Saccharobesus litoralis: one gene and its partner. The protein of the gene in region 1 binds, or shares a complex with, the protein of each later gene. Links are inferred from orthologs where the notes say so. Each region holds a gene or a part of one and is shown on either strand. Other genes may lie near its edges. The genes, in order: rppH and dapF.

Region 1 (8,630 bases):
TGATACCCAGTCACTTTGAAATCATCCATGGTCACCCAAGTTTCTAAATCTTCTAGCGATTTTATATCTGGGTTAATTTCTAATTTAGGAGATGGAAAAGGTTCACGTTTAAGCTGCACATCACGCATCAATTCCAGTTGGTCTTCATAAATATGTGCATTCACAATTTTATGATAAGCCATTCCGGGCTTATTACCGGTGATTTGCGCCATCAAGGCTAAAAAGGTAAACACTTGAACTTGATTGAAGTTAAGACCTAACGGCACATCACAAGACCGCTGATAACTGGTTAAATATAAAGTGTCACCTAACAAAGAAAATGTATGTGTATGCATACAAGGACGCAAGCACCCCATATGAAATTCACCAGGGTTGTAAAAGGACAGTATCTCTCCTCGATCATCAATACCTTGTTTTAAGTTATCTACAATTTTGCGTAATTGATCGACATGGCCACCATCAGGTTTAGCCCACGTACGCCCCTGAACGCCGTAAACGCGTCCCATATCATCCTCACCTTTACGATGAGGATTAGCTAACCAAGCATCATTTAAATTAGCATTAGCGTCCCATGTTTTTGTGCCTAACTTACGAAAATCATCTGCATTATCGTAACCGCGAATGTAACCGATAAACTCCGCAATAGCGGCTTTCCAAAAACTCTTACGAGTCGTGATCAATGGAAACTCATTTTCAGCAACATTATATTCAAGATCAGCATTAACAACCGTTAAACAGCGCTTACCAGTACGCTTATTTTCGATCCAATGACCTTCATCAACAATCCGCTGACATAAATCTAAATATTGTCTCATGCTTGCTTTTCACCTTGTCTAACGGGTTGACGATAAGCCCATACTAAAATAACCAAACCTAAAATCACCATAGGTAAAGACAATACTTGCCCCATAGTAATATAACCATTCATAAAGTCTTGTAAATGTGCATCAGGTTCACGGAAATACTCAACAATAAATCGAAATGCCCCATAGCCCAACGAGAAACAACCGGCTACTGCACCAACAGGACGTGGTGACTGACGGAACCAATTTAAGAATAAGAATAATACCAAGCCTTCTAGGAAAAACTCATATAGCTGAGATGGATGGCGACCTAACTCTCCTGCTCCAGGAAAAACGATAGCCCAAGGCACATCAGTTGTTCTTCCCCACAGTTCTGCATTAATAAAGTTACCAATACGTCCCGCACCCAAGCCAATTGGCACCATAGGCGCGATAAAGTCCGCCACTTGTAAAAAAGTAGTATTGGATTTTTTTGCAAACCAAGCAAAAGCGACAAGTACCCCTAAAAACCCACCATGGAAAGACATACCACCTTCCCAAATCTTAAATAAATAAAGCGGATTTTCTAAAAACAGTTCAAACTGATAAAAGAACACATAACCAATGCGCCCACCTAAGATAACCCCAAGAAAGCCATAAAAGAGTAAATCACTGATCTGCTCTTTATTCCAATAGCAGTCATGCTGCCCCACACGTGAATTAGCAAAATACATCGCGCCAGCAAAGCCAATGAGATACATAAGCCCATACCAATGCAATGACACTGGGCCAAGTGAGAAAATAACCGGGTCAATTGCCGGAAATTGCCAAGGTTCGGCAGCCATAAAAAATCCTGTTTAATTCTGAATACGTTATAGTCTTGGTTTGGACTACAGTGACAACAAAGTCATGATTAACGCCAATTTTGGCGCCGCATCATTACACACTTAAGAACATTTTGCTAGCAGCGGCAAATAAGGCGATAGTTAGGCAAATTTTAATCGTTTTGGCTGAAAAATAACTCGCCATTCTTGCCCCTAGAGGCGCTGTTAACATTGAGGTGGCAATAATACCGAAGAAAGCAGGAAGATAGATATGTCCTAACGAATATTGCGGTAGATCATCAAGCTGAGATCCCGTAATTAAGTAGCTGGCTGCACCGAAAATTGCGATAAACAACCCACAAGCAGCAGATGTACCAACGGCTTTACGCGCTTCCAGTCCTAACCAAACTAACCAAGGACCAAGTAATGTACCGCCACCAATCCCAACAATAGCGGATGCAATTGCAATTAAAAAACCAACTAACGACAACCAGTTTCGACTTTGGTTATAGTCCCATGCAGGTTGAAACCAGCGCTCACCGACACTAGTATATAACCCCAAGCCGACACAAAAAGTACCAAAGACAACCATAAGTGATTGCCCTGCCATTTGCGAGCCTACCGCAGCACCTAGCATGCTGCCCAACATAACACCTGGAAAAATACTAAATACCGCAGGCCATATAATATTGGCGCGCTTTTGATGAGCAACCAAGGTAGAAATGGCTGTAAAAATGATGGTAGCCAGTGACGTACCTATTGCCATTGTCATCACATAATGCTCAGGCACATTAGCCAAAGGTAAAGCAAAAGTGAGTAACGGCACGACAATTAAGCCGCCGCCAATACCTAAAAAACCCGCTAATAAGCCAGCAATAGTACCTGTTACTAAAAATATGATTGCAAGTGTATAAAAATCCATTACGTAAAAATGCTTATTTACCCGCCCTAATAAATCCACCTAAGCCAGCATGCTCAAGCTTACTGACAATAACATCTCTGATCTGCGCAGGCTCTGACAAAATTGCGACTTCTTTTAAAAATTGGCAAGCATCGTCACTGGATATGTGCTTTAAAATCCACTTAGCTTTTAACAAGTTCTGGGCACTCATGCTAAAGCTATTACACCCCATGGCTAATAATAATAATATGCCGATCGGCTCACCGGCCATCTCACCACATACTGTTACTGGTGTTCCATGCAATTGACACTGCTGGATCACAAAGTGCAATGCCTGTAGTACACCGGGGTGATAATAATCGTACAAACTCGCCACTCTGGCATTGTTACGATCAACCGCTAGCAAGTATTGCGTTAAATCATTGGTACCAATCGAAAAGTAATCAACCAATGTCGATAACTGGCCAATTTGATAAATGGCTGCCGGCACCTCTAACATCACCCCGACTTTAGGCCAAGGGATCTCACAGCTTAATTCTTCACATAGTTCACTATGCGCTTGCTTCAATAGCCGTAGCGATTCTTCCACTTCATTTATTGAGGTAACCATGGGCAATAAAATGCTCAAGTTGCCGGTGTGACGACTCGCATGCAACATAGCGCGCATTTGAATCAAGTGGATCTCTGGATGATCAAGAGTCAAGCGAATGCCACGCCAACCTAAAAACGGGTTGTCTTCCTCTATCGGGAAGTAAGGTAGGGGTTTGTCGCCCCCTACATCCAACGTTCGCATGCAAACGGGTTTATCTGGGTAGCTTTCTAATACGTGGCGGTAGAGCTCAACCTGCTCAGATTCAGAAGGAAAGCGCTGACGGACCATGAACGGAATTTCAGTCCGAAACAAGCCAATACCATCAACCGCTAAGCCTTTAGCTACATCAAAGTCTGCCGCTAGCCCAGTGTTGATATGCAGAGCAATCACCTTGCCGTCTTTAGTCACCGCTTGATCGGCGGCGAGCTCTCTAACCTTATCATTTAACTCTAGCTCCTCGCTTTGTAAGCGACGATACTCTCGCTCGATAGAATCATCAGCATTAATATAAATATTGCCGCTGTATCCATCGATAATCAGTGCCATGCCATCAATCGAGCTAATAGGCAGATCTTCCAAGCCCATCACGGCTGGAATACCCAAAGCACTCGCTAAAATACTGGCATGTGAGTTAGACGAACCTTTACGCGAACATATGCCTTTTATTTTTTCGCGAGGTATCTCAGCTAACATACTCGCCGTGACTTCTTCAGCAACCAAAATTAAGTTATCAGGCACTTTACGCTTCGCGATATCTTTTTGCATCAGGTTAACCAGCACCCGTTGCCCAATATCTCGAATATCAGTCATGCGTTCACGAATGTAATCGTCTTCAATGGCGGCAAATTCACGAATGGTTTTTTCGATGACAAACTTTAAAGAAGATGCCGCACTCCATCCCGAATGGATATGCTCATTAACTTGTTCGCCTAAGCTTGCGTCACTCAATAGGTGATTATAAACATCGAAAATAGCTGACGCTTCCGACGGTAACATAGCCGTCATTCGCTCTGATAATTCACCGAGCTCTTTACGCGTAACTTTGATTGCTTGCTGAAATTTAACAGCCTCTTTAGCCGCATTTTTGGTACGCCGAGGTAAGACAGAGCTAAAACTAATCGAAGGCTGTGAAACAAAAGCACAACCAAGTGCAATGCCTGGCGCACCGGGTACACCTAAAATATGTTGGTTAACATATTTACTGCCAGAGCCAGAAAGCGACTCAATTTGACTTTTAACACCAGCATGAGCAATAGCTGCCGCTAATTGCGCCGCTAATGTAAATAAAAAAGCCTCTTCGTCTTCAGCAAATACTCGAGAATCTGTTTGCTGAACTGAGATCACCCCTAATACTTTTCTCTGGTGAATAATCGGCACACCTAAAAAAGCATTAAACTTATCTTCTTCAACTTGCGGGGCAAATAGGAACCTAGGATGGGTATGAGCATTCGCTACGTTAACCGGCTCTTCTCGCTGCCCAACCAAACCAACCAAACCTTGGTTAAAGTTAATGGCTAAACGACCAACGGCATTAACTGACAAACCATCAGTAGCCATTAATATGTAATGTTGCTTTTCGTGGTCAGCAAGGTACAAAGAGCAGCACTCGGTCGACATCGCGTCTTTCACTTTTGACACGACATCGGTTAATGCTCTCTCTAATACTTGTTGTTGCGCAAACTCTTCTACAATGCGCTTTAGCGTAGTGATCATTTACGCGGGTTTCTCCGGCGCTTTCTATTATCTTTTCTTTTATGGAAAGGCATAGCCACAGATGCGAACTCTTTTAGCACTTTTCGGTACACATCTCGCTTAAACGATACAACCTGTCGAACTGGATACCAATAACTCACCCACCGCCAATCATCAAACTCAGGATGAGAAGACCGTGCAAGATCTACGTCTTTTTCTTTACATTTCAAACGCAACAAATACCAACGCTGCTTTTGACCAATACAGACAGGCTTAGAATCTTTACGAATTAACCGTTTTGGTAAACGGTAACGATACCAGTTGCGGGTATAACAAAGAATTTCAACATCTTCTTTGCGTAACCCGACCTCTTCATAAAGCTCACGGTACATCGTTTGTTCTAGTGACTCACCTTCATCAACCCCACCTTGAGGGAATTGCCATGAATGCTGCCCTAACCGTTTCGCCCAGAAGACTTGACCATATCGATTGCAAATGACTATACCGACGTTAGCTCGATAACCTTCGGCATCAATCACATTTGTCTCACATTACAAAATCTGGAAGTCGTTTGATTTTTTCACAAACTTGCAACATGCGCAAATGACTTATGCTAAAAAATCAGGTATTTATGGAAGTTTGTTTGTTGTTTAAGCAAAAGCCTACAACGAGCTTGATAAATGCAGATAACAGGGCCACAAAACCGCCGTAAAACCGATAAATGCGAGCTCTGTTACAATCTCAAATTGAAATAATATAGTCAAAGCGATCGGGTTTTAGGGGCAGCTTCCGCATCCTGCTCACGCTAAGTACTTACATCCATGTAAGCAAAGCCGTCAAGCTTCGAGACCCCATGAGCATATGCTCTATTATGTGATTGGGGCCGCCTAAATGGATTTAGGTGTTAGAACGACGCAGGAGCCAAAGTCGAGAGTAAGCGCAGACAATGAACCATAAAATCTGAGCGAGAAGACTATAAATTGCAAAATTACCAATCTTTAAGGCGTACGCCGATACCTAAACGATTTGCCTTGCGCCCAAATTCAATCATAGAGTCGCCATAGCCACCATTATATTGAACATATAACGCCATGGTATTATTTAAATTATAGGAATAACCCACTCTTAACGCACCGTTATAATCACGCAATGTTGTACTCAACTTAGTTTCAATACGAGAGTGAGTATTAAAATATTCATAGCCAAGCTCAATGACCCCCATATTGCGATCGTATTTTTCTCTGGCACCTTGCTGATCAAACGTATACCAAGTTGCAAGGGAAAACTGTGAACCATCCTCTCCCCAATAAAACTCACTAAAAAAGCGGTTTAGGTTACGAGACGTTGGTGGCTTTTGTCCTGTGGATTTATGGATAAAGCCAACATCGATTTGGTACAAGCCATACTTTTCAAACAAGCCTGTATCGACAAAACGGATGAATGCTTCAGGGCTGTGCACGGTTTCACGAAAATAAGTCGACTCTTGACGGTTGTAGGTTTGCCAATAATTACGCTGGCTATAGGCAACAAACAGTTTATGAGCCTGACAATAGTCAAAAACATTACACAATGGGTTTTTCATTGCTTGATATTTCAATGAAAACTGAAATTCAGTTTCAACCGACTGATTAACTGAATCCTTTAGTTCTGAATTGTAAGAGAAAGGTAAGATGTAAGTCCCTTTGTGATGCTCAACATTGCTTTTAGCCTTAACTTTAACCTCTGCCAAACTCAAGTTTGATATTAGAGCCAACACAATAGCTAAACCACATTTATAGTTCCTAAACACTGCGTCTGTCCTTATTGTTTTATCTGGACAATATTATAAACACAATGTTGCTAAACACACATGTTAAGGTCCCAAAAAGTTCCCAATTGAAATTCCAAAGCGAATGTGAACTTTCCAATTTTTTGTAAGAATTTGAAATATATGGATTATTTTATGAATTTGCGGAGGGATAAAGTGGCGGTGAGAGAGGGATTTGAACCCTCGAAGGGCGTTAACCCTTACACGAGTTCCAGTCGTGCGCCTTCAGCCAGCTCAGCCATCTCACCGTGGTATTTACGTCCTGTAAATATGTCCTCTTTCGAGGTCGCGCTATGTTAGGGAAATCTTGCCCCCTAAGCAAGCACTAAATAAGCTTTATTGGTTTGATAGGCGAATAATTCATCGCCTATCATAAGGCCAACTTTAAACCGAGATTAAGCGTTGCCTTTAAGCTTCATATTTAAAGTTGAAGCAAAGTCGAGCATGCGATCTAATGATACTAAAGCTTGCTTACGAAGCTCTGGATCAACAAAGACTTCGTGCTGACTAGCATCTGTGGCTGTTAAAGCGTTCTCAATTGCGTCTAAGCCGTTCATTGCCATCCAAGGGCAATGTGCACATGTACGACACGTTGCGCCTTGGCCACCTGTTGGAGCTTCAATAAACTCTTTTTCTGGCGACAATTGCTGCATTTTATAAAAAATGCCTTTGTCAGTAGCTACAACAAACTTTTTATTATCCATTACTTGACTAGCGCGGATCAGTTGGCTGGTTGAGCCAACCACATCTGCTAACTCGACAATCTCATCCGGCGACTCAGGATGAACCAAAATAGCGGCATCAGGATTATCTTGCTTTAATTTTACCAAAGCTTGATGCTTAAATTCATCATGAACAATACAAGCACCATTCCATTTAAGCATATCTGCGCCTGTTTGCTTTTCAATATAACGGCCTAAATGCTTGTCTGGTCCCCATAAGATTTTGTGGCCTTCAGCATCTAAGTGCTCAACAATTTCAAGGGCAATACTCGATGTGACTACCCAGTCAGCCCGAGCTTTAACGGCTGCTGATGTATTAGCATAAACGACAACCGTGTGATCAGGGTGTTGGTCACAAAACTCGGTAAATTCTTTCTCAGGGCAGCCTACGTCAAGCGAACAAGTTGCTTCTAGGGTTGGCATAAATACACGCTTTTCTGGGCTAAGAATTTTAGCTGTCTCGCCCATAAAGCGTACACCAGCGATAATTAGATTCTTAGCGGCATGGTCGCGACCAAAGCGTGCCATTTCTAATGAGTCTGATACACAACCACCGGTTTCTTCGGCTAATGCTTGAATTTCAGGGTCGGTATAATAATGAGCGATTAACACGGCGTCTTTTTCAGCCAATAGCTGTTTAATACGCGTTTTGTATTCTTGCTTCTCCAAATCCGTTAATGGCTTTGGCTTAGGAGGAAAAGGATAAGCTGAGTTACTAAAATCAATAATGCTCATTTGAATAATACCTAGTTATATTCTGACCGTGGTGTACTTCATCCGTAAATCGGGCGCGAATTATACAGCAACCAAGTTAGAAAAACACTGAGTTAAATAAAAAAGAAGACGTTATAAATTTGTGCGGAGTGTTTTAGAAAGTGGTGGGTCATGCTGGATTCGAACCAGCGACCAATTGATTAAAAGTCAACTGCTCTACCAACTGAGCTAATGACCCACTTAATATTGGATTTTTTGAAGAGTGGTGGGTCATGCTGGATTCGAACCAGCGACCAATTGATTAAAAGTCAACTGCTCTACCAACTGAGCTAATGACCCATTCTTCAAATGTTTACCAAGGTTTTGCTTAAGCCCCCGTGGCAACGGAGGCGTATAATACTGATTTAGATTGGCAGTGCAACAACTATTTCAATTTTTTTATGCTTTTCTTAAAAGTGATTAAAAAACACTCTTATTTATACAAAAAGCCAAGAGAATATTTACAAATCAGTAATAATTACAGTGATGCTATACGATTTTTAGCAATCCGCGCAGCACTCGTTGTCGCGCAATCAGTTTGGACTTGCTGATAAAAA
Region 2 (8,380 bases), 3.0 Mb from region 1 along the record:
GCCTGAGCTGCAAACCAAGCCATATTGACAGAAGTAGCAGTTTTGCCAACACCGCCTTTCATGCTGTAGCACGCTAATATTTTCATACTTTATTCACCGCTAATTTATGTTGTAGCTCTTTTTAGGAAACGATACCAATCGTTATTCATTCAACTCAATTTCACCCGCAATAAACCTTTCAACCAATTGCTCAAGGATCTTTTGCACCGAAGTATCTTCTTCAATCGCTCTGATCTTTAACTGTTTTAATGTTTTGCTACGCAGTCGAAGCGAGGTATTTTTCTTACCGTCACCTACTTTTGTCCGCGCTTTCTCTTTAGGCATTACCCACCAGTCTCATTTATGACGTCATGAATTCACAATGAAAAGGTAGCAGCACTTTAATGAAATTCAAGTACAGCCAACTACCAACGAAATAAATCAAATATCAACGCTTATTAATAAAGAAAAAATAATAGAAAAACAAAAGATCAATCCTCAAAAATGGAAAAGTATTTTTAACAAAAACTCAATTTTAAGCATTAAAAAACAGAATATAGTTCGAACAAAAAACAATCTAACAAAAGAAGAAAACATGCTGAAAATAAACTAAAATAAAACTTTAAACATTTGAAAAAAAAGAAAATAATATAAAAATCATAATAAAATAAATAGTTCTAATTATGAGCAAAATAAAAATATTCACGATGAGAAATAAATACAATAAACAGTATTAAAAATACAAGTAAAATAATACGATCCTAAATTAAACAATCAACAACATACTTTATACAAAAATAAAAAACACCATATAAACACAATTTAGTTAAAAGTATACATATAACAATAAACAACACATGATGCGGGATATATAGGTTTTAAAAAAGTATGGCTACTGGGTTTAGTCAGCATATTCAAATGACTAGTACTGTTTCGATTTAATTTGGATTACCCGAAACACGGCTAGCTATTTTTGTAGGTCGACGCTCGCTTCAGGCGCCTACTTTTGGTGCCAGCAAGATAGATAGCAGGTACTTAGAATTTGCGAGGAACAAAATTCTGTAGTCTTGTTCTTTTGGGTAGAAAAGTTTGCAGGCTCAGCAAGCATAAATGCTCGCCCACAATAAGCAGAGCCTGTTGCAAGTTGCAAGTTGCAAGTTGCAACCAATCAAACAAACATTACGCCAACCTCAAAGAACGAAATTTACCCTTGTAGGTTCGAATAACACCGAAATGTCCGATTACGCGGATTTAACCACCGCCAGCGATGGTTAAATGATAATGGTTTGCAGGTGCTGAAAGCATAAATACTCGCCCATAAAAACTTGATACTTTAAAGCTGCTTATTTCACAAAAGTCATTAGATAGTCTTCTCGCTCAGGTCTTATGGTTCATTGTCGGCGCTTACTCGCCCCAATCACATAATAGAGCATATGCTCATGGGGTCTCGAAGCTTGACGGCTTCCCCTAAAACCTGATCGCTTTGACTAGATTAATGAAAAGGCTATATAGTTAGTTCACCAACCCATCCATACAGCACCTTTCACATTTTTAAGCCTATCAATTATTAACCGTTTGATTATCTACAAGCTCTAACATAGATAAGTTTAAGTCTCGCGGTTTAGCTTGATCACCTTGGGTAAAGTCACACACACCTAACGGGAATAGCGCTTTAAGTTGTGGCAATAAAGCTTGCACATCAAGCTCGCCATAAATGCCTTGTTGAACCGCCTGCTCTAGTGGGATCCTAGCACAATCAAACGTATTACCAGCCCAACGTCCTCCTGCTTGAATACGACTGGTTTTGTATACTTGATACGCTTGCTGGCATTGGCCTTTAGGTTTGGCGTTCCATTCACCATCCCAAACTTCATGACCACTGGCAATCACCTTACCCTGCTTATCAAAGCAAGTATCAACCGCTAGCTTAGGTTTGGCTTCGATTACCGACTGGCCAGCAAGTACGCCTTGCATCCATTCATCCATAACGGCAAAGCTAAGATCAATTGGGTCGTAATCTTCATCAGCAACCCATATCACTTGATGATGGCTATCACCTTGCCAATCTTGAATGCGTTGCCGAGATTGAAAACTTGCCGAAACGTGGTGCATATCGAGATCATTTTCTAAGTAATGGCGTACATCAAGAATAGGAATGTCCGCCATGCCAAGATATATTTGCCCATATCGATAAGCTTTTTCTACTGCGACATAATCAGTAGGGTGGCGAGACGAAGCGTGTTGTGGTTGTAACTCTGGCGTTACGTTGTGGTTGCCCCATAATGATAACCAAAATGGTTTATCCCAAATCGGGATACGAGCAATACGCTCTTTTTCCATCTCGTGTACAGGCTTCCAACTACCAATTTTTTGGTTAATATCAACAAATTGTTCAAAACTAATCTGATTTTTCTTCCAAGCTTCTAATCCATATTGGATCCCCTGGTTGCCCCAAACATGCCTTGCAAAACCTTGCTCATTTTCACCATATATATTGATAAGATCTTGCCAGTGATTCCAGTGATGGTTATCGACCACATCAGGCGAAAAATATTCACGTAACCAACCTTGTTTGGGGTTGTGAATAAACGCATACAAGCCAAACCAACCATTAATACATTCACTGTTACCATCAGGCAAGTTTGGCCACTGACCATTTAATATTTGATTAATAGGCTGAAAAATCGCACTGGGGTGTGGATCACCATTTTTAGCGACAAGACCATCAAGTAATGCTCGATTGTCCATGTTTTGCCAAGTGCTAGTGTCATCGGCACGGAAAGTGTAATAAGTATTGAGCAAGTCACAATCCATGGCATATAAGGTTTGCGATACCATATCTGGGTAAGAATAAAGTGGTAAAGCAGCATCAATCAGCCCAGGGGCGTTTTGCATCATTAAATATTGAGCTAATCCTCCACCCGAGCCGCCTATTCCTACGGTATATTCAGGTTTGCCGTATAAACTAATAAAGTTTCTTTTAACTCGACGAGCTGTATCTTCAGCCAATAACATATTATAAGTGTAAGACGTTCTATTGCCGCTCGAACTAATAACCGCATAACCTTGAGCCAATTGATCATTAAGACGTTCAAACATTTGATACTCTTTTAAACGCCCTTGACGAAAACCAATACCTGCACCGCCGCCAAACTGATAAATAAGTTTTTTATTCCATTGACTTTGAGCAAGCCGATCACCAATTTCTTCGGCTTTTATCGGCATCAAAATACCGTAAATAAAGCGATTGATCGTGCCGTATTCCAAACGCACTAAAAACTCTCCTGCCGCTAACGGTTGATCAAAACCGGCACTAATTTCTTGATAATTTTGCTGATTATCAACTTTGTAATAACGTAGGTTGGTTTTAATTAAGCAATCTTTGCTGTAGCCAATAATATCGGCTCGTGTTCGGCTCTCGCGCCCCAGCCCTTTAGGATATACAGGCGTTCCGTAACCTTGCAGATTATCAATTTCAGGTTGGCCAAAGCCTGATTCTTCGGTAAAACAAATAAATGGGTATTGTGCTTTACCTGAAAACAAACTCTGTACAGGACCTATCTCGCCTAAAGGTATAGGAAAAGCATAAGTTTCTTCAGGACGTGGGGTCAGGCGAATATGCTGTCGAGGTTTGAGTAAAAAGTTATCTTGTGCTGTCGCAACTTTATCAATACGTAAAGGATTACTGGGTTTAGTCGACATAAATGCCGAAATAAACACAATTGCAACTAAGGCAAAAATGGTTACTTTAAAACTACGGATAGCTGCCCGCATATAGCACCTCGCCAGTTATTTCAAATCAAGTTGAAAACTCGCTTCAGTCGGGCTGCTTTTAGAGTTTTAGTTATTGGCCACACCTAACTTGGGCTAGGTATTCAACACTTATATGGCTAATATTAGTTTAATTTTTATAAGTAATTTCAAAGAGTTGGCATCATACCAGTTAAGTTAATGATTTTTCTATTTTAAATTTTTTGGACTAAACAACAACTGGTTAGACCAGAATGAAATTAAAGCACATAAAACATAGCGCTTATTGACAAAGACAATAGTTAAAAAATTAATCCAAGCAAGCGATACACAAGCGCCAGAGATACGGGTACACTAGCTGCATTGATATACCCAGCTTATAGTGAACGATGCAGTTTACATTTTCAAAAATGCACGGTTTAGGTAATGATTTTGTCGTTTTAGACAATGTCAGCCAGTCTGTGTTTTTGTCACCAGAGCAAGTGACTAAACTTGCTGATCGTAATTTTGGTGTTGGCTTTGATCAATTATTGATTGTAGAGCCACCTTATTCACCTGATCTTGATTTTCACTACCGTATCTATAATTCGGATGGCAGTGAAGTCGAGCAATGTGGAAATGGCGCCCGCTGTTTTGCCCGTTTTGTCCGCTTAAAAGGCTTAACAAACAAAAACAAAATCAAGGTCAGTACCGCTAGCGGCAATATTATTTTGCATGTAGAACATGACGGTCGTATTACCGTTAACATGGGCGTACCTGAGCTTAACCCAGATAAAATACCATTCAAAGCGAACAAGGCTGAGAAAACTTATATTCTGCAGGCTGATGAACGTAACATTCTGTGCGGCGCAGTTTCTATGGGCAACCCACACTGTGTATTAACGGTTGACGATGTTGATAGCGCAGATGTCGAAAGCCTAGGCCCTATACTAGAAAGTCATGAGCGTTTTCCCAATAAAGCCAATATCGGTTTTATGCAGGTGGTTAATCCTGACCATATTCGCCTTAGAGTATTTGAGCGCGGAGCTGGAGAAACCTTAGCTTGTGGAACTGGCGCTTGTGCCGCAGTTGTCGTCGGCATATTACAAGGCAAATTGAACAACAATGTTAAGGTAGATCTACCTGGCGGCGAATTAACGATAAGATGGGCGGGTGAAGGACAACCTGTAAAAATGACAGGGCCAGCCCAACATGTATTCGATGGACAAATTAATATATGAGCGAGCAGCAACCAGAACTTCTCAAGCTAAATGAAGAAGACGTTTTACATTATTTAAAACAAAACCCGAATCTATTTGAACGTCACCCCGATGCGCTAGCAGAAATAAAAATACCTCATGCGCACAAAGGGTCTATTTCATTAATGGAGCGCCAGCAAGAAGTTCTTCGCCACAAAAACCAAGACATGGAAAAGCAGATCAAAGATCTGCTCAGTACAGCGAAACAAAACGAAAAAATTTACCGCGCGTTTGTCAATTTATACATGGCATTGTTGGAATGTCCTGATAGTCAAAAGTTACTTTACTTACTGCGCGCCATGCTACTCGATCAAATCGAGTTAGACGGTATTAAGCTCTGCTTATTCATAACAACCACTGATGAAAAAGCGCAAGACTTTGTTGAGCCACGCTCAAAGTTTTTAGACGTACTAGACGATCGTTTATCACGCGACACCTATTACTTTGGTCGATTAAAACAGCAAGAAATGGATCTGTTTTTTGAACCCGAAAAAGCCATAGGTTCAGTGTGTTTAATTCGACTAGGAGAACAAAAAGACTTAGGGATTTTAGCCTTTGGTAGTTGTGATGATAATCACTTCAGTCCAGATATGGACACAGTTTTTCTTGATCCCATGGTTAAACTCATCAATCGCTTTTTATTTGATTTTCAATCTGGTGAGCGCAGTTAACGCTCACCTTAAACCAACTAAACTCGCATGCCGTCCTTAGAAGAATTGCTCAACAATTACTGGCAATACTTACAAGCCGAAAGACGCTTATCAGTCCAAACTCTCAAAGCATATCAGAGCCAACTCGCGGCAATATTTAGCAAACAACCGATCAGGGATATAGCAGAAATCGATAATGGTTATGTACGAAAAGTGCTAGCCAATAGTAAAGCTTCAGGCTTAAGTCATTCAAGTATTCATTTACGCCTATCTGCCTTACGCTCTTTTTGTCAGTATTTAGTGAGACAAGACTTAATTGACCACAATCCAGCAAAAACAGTTAACGCCCCCAAGCAAGGTCGAAAGTTACCTAAAAACCTAGATATAGATGAAATTAATCAACTTCTCGAAACTGATGATGAACAACAAATATCGCAAAGAGATATTTGCATGATGGAGTTAATGTATGCCAGCGGTCTACGTATTAGCGAATTGATCAATCTAAATATTTCAGATGTCGATTTCAATACAACCCTGCTCAGGGTGACAGGTAAAGGTAACAAACAGCGCATAGTGCCATTTGGCAGCAAAGCAAAACAAGCAATGCAAGCTTGGCTAAAAGTACGCTTTGAAAGCAGTCAATCACCAAACAATGCCTTGTTTACGTCAATACATGGTAATCGCCTAAGCGTAAGACAATGCCGCGCACGAATGAAATTATGGGGACAAAAACAAGGTTTAAGCAAACACCTTAACCCACATAAGCTGCGCCATTCATTTGCTACGCACATGTTAGAAGGTAGCCAAGATTTAAGGGCCGTACAAGAACTTTTAGGCCACGAGAACCTTGCAACAACTCAGGTATATACCCATTTGGATTTTGAGCATCTTAGCAAAGTTTATGATCAAGCTCATCCTCGCGCTCGTAAATTACCAACGAAAAAGTAACAAGCAATATCTTAATAGCAAAACTAGGTTTTTATGATTTTCTACCGTTCGCCTAAGCCAATTAAAGCCATCAGTTTCGATCTTGATGATACACTTTACAACAACTACCCAACTATTATGGCCGCAGAGCAGGCGCTAATAATTCATTTACAGTCAGTCCACCCCAACCTCAAAAACATCACAAAAAGAGATATAGAATTAGTTAGAGAGCAAGTTTTATTAGAACAACCTAAACTTAGCTCGGATGTTACTTTACTGCGTAGACATTGGTTAGCTAAGCTTTTCAATAACCACAAAATACCAAATAGCGATAATCATATTGGGCCGACTTTTAGCACTTTTATGTTAGCTCGAAATCGAATCTCAATATCGCAAAAAACAATAACCTTTTTATCAAAACTAAAAAGTCGCGTTCCGCTTATTGCTATTTCAAATGGTAATCTTGATATTGAAACTACACCTTTGGCCAATTACTTCACTCTAAAGATGTTCGCAAATAGCGATAACAAGGCAAAGCCAGATCCGGCAATGTTTCTTTTGGCCAGCCAAAAATTAAGCATTCCTTGCGAGCATATTTTACATATTGGTGATCAGTTAAATACCGATGTATTAGGCGCCAAAAGAGCAGGATGCCAAGCGGCGTGGTTTGATCCTTATTCTGCTGTCAAACCCTATCCTGTGTTAGCCGATTTACAATTGCAGAGTTTGGATGAGTTACTCAATCTCGTTTAGCCTAAACTATACAATCATTATACAACTCGCTAGGCGTATATAACCTATAGCAAGGCAATGTTAGTCTTTACTGGCTCAATTGTCGTAAAACATGTATATTTAGCCAGTTATTTTTATTGACTCACGGTTTGCAATGGACGTTTCTTATTTAATCGACTCTCTTAACGACAAACAGCGCGATGCGGTTGCGGCACCTCAGCAATCAATGCTGGTACTGGCTGGTGCCGGTAGTGGTAAAACACGGGTTCTAGTGCATCGAATTGCTTGGTTAATGCAAGTCGAGAAAATCTCACCTTATGCCATTATGGCTGTCACCTTTACCAATAAGGCCGCAAATGAAATGCGTGGCCGTATTGAGTCGTTATTGCAAACCTCAGTCAACCATATGTGGATTGGTACTTTTCATGGTTTAGCCCATCGATTATTACGCTTGCATCATCAAGATGCGGGACTGCCTGAAGGCTTTCAAATTCTCGATGCTGATGATCAATTGCGTATGTTAAAGCGCATTATCAAAGCCATGGAGCTGGACGACAAAAAATGGCCTGCCAAAGAAGCAATGTGGTATATCAATGGTAAAAAAGACGAAGGATTACGCCCTAGTCACATTGAAACCTATAACGATCCTGTTGATAAAGTTTGGCTACAAATATACAAAAATTATCAAGATACCTGTGACCGAGGCGGATTAGTTGATTTTGCCGAGCTACTACTGCGAGCGCATGAGCTTTTCTTACGTCATCCACATTTACTGCGTCACTACCAAAACCGTTTTCAACATATCTTGGTTGACGAATTTCAAGATACCAACCGAATTCAGTATGCTTGGCTGCGGATCTTAGCGGCCAACCCTAACAGTAACATGATGATAGTCGGTGACGATGACCAATCCATTTACGGTTGGCGTGGCGCTAAAGTCGAAAACTTACAACACTTTTTACGTGATTTTCCTGAAGCCGAAACGATCCGCCTTGAACAAAATTATCGCTCGACAGGTACTATTCTCAAGGCGTCAAACCATCTAATTGCCCACAACACAGATCGTATGGGCAAGCAATTATGGACGGAAGCAGCCGAAGGCGA

Evidence for each region.
Region 2: the proteins of rppH (region 1) and dapF are in contact, whole or in part, in a solved structure (PDB 5YGU), measured with the Escherichia coli proteins. The link is inferred for Saccharobesus litoralis from one-to-one orthologs.

What each region holds. Positions count from the first base shown.
Region 1 is NZ_CP026604.1:5,285,342-5,293,971, forward strand. What follows is about bases 3,570-6,553. They hold rppH (RNA pyrophosphohydrolase), read right to left. Parts: upstream 5,331-6,553; coding sequence 4,809-5,330; downstream 3,570-4,808. Other genes in these bases: ptsP (phosphoenolpyruvate--protein phosphotransferase), read right to left, coding at 3,570-4,812; C2869_RS20065 (phospholipase A), read right to left, coding at 5,780-6,553. Also shown: C2869_RS20040 (thymidylate synthase), read right to left, coding at 1-815; lgt (prolipoprotein diacylglyceryl transferase), read right to left, coding at 812-1,627; C2869_RS20050 (sulfite exporter TauE/SafE family protein), read right to left, coding at 1,722-2,528; more of ptsP, read right to left, coding at 2,542-3,569; more of C2869_RS20065, read right to left, coding at 6,554-6,580; quinolinate synthase NadA, read right to left, coding at 6,994-8,055; tol-pal system protein YbgF, read right to left, coding at 8,552-8,630. UniProt on the Escherichia coli protein: Master regulator of 5'-end-dependent mRNA decay.
Region 2 is NZ_CP026604.1:2,302,686-2,311,065, forward strand. The notes cover bases 3,300-6,033. They hold dapF (diaminopimelate epimerase), read left to right. Parts: upstream 3,300-4,118; coding sequence 4,119-4,949; downstream 4,950-6,033. Other genes in these bases: C2869_RS07950 (DUF6351 family protein), read right to left, coding at 3,300-3,753; C2869_RS07960 (DUF484 family protein), read left to right, coding at 4,946-5,638; xerC (tyrosine recombinase XerC), read left to right, coding at 5,666-6,033. Outside these bases: C2869_RS07940 (ParA family protein), read right to left, coding at 1-86; C2869_RS07945 (hypothetical protein), read right to left, coding at 142-324; more of C2869_RS07950, read right to left, coding at 1,540-3,299; more of xerC, read left to right, coding at 6,034-6,565; C2869_RS07970 (HAD-IA family hydrolase), read left to right, coding at 6,599-7,297; uvrD (DNA helicase II), read left to right, coding at 7,431-8,380. UniProt on the Escherichia coli protein: Involved in the succinylase branch of the L-lysine biosynthesis and in the biosynthesis of the pentapeptide incorporated in the peptidoglycan moiety. Catalyzes the stereoinversion of LL-2,6-diaminopimelate (L,L-DAP) to meso-diaminopimelate (meso-DAP).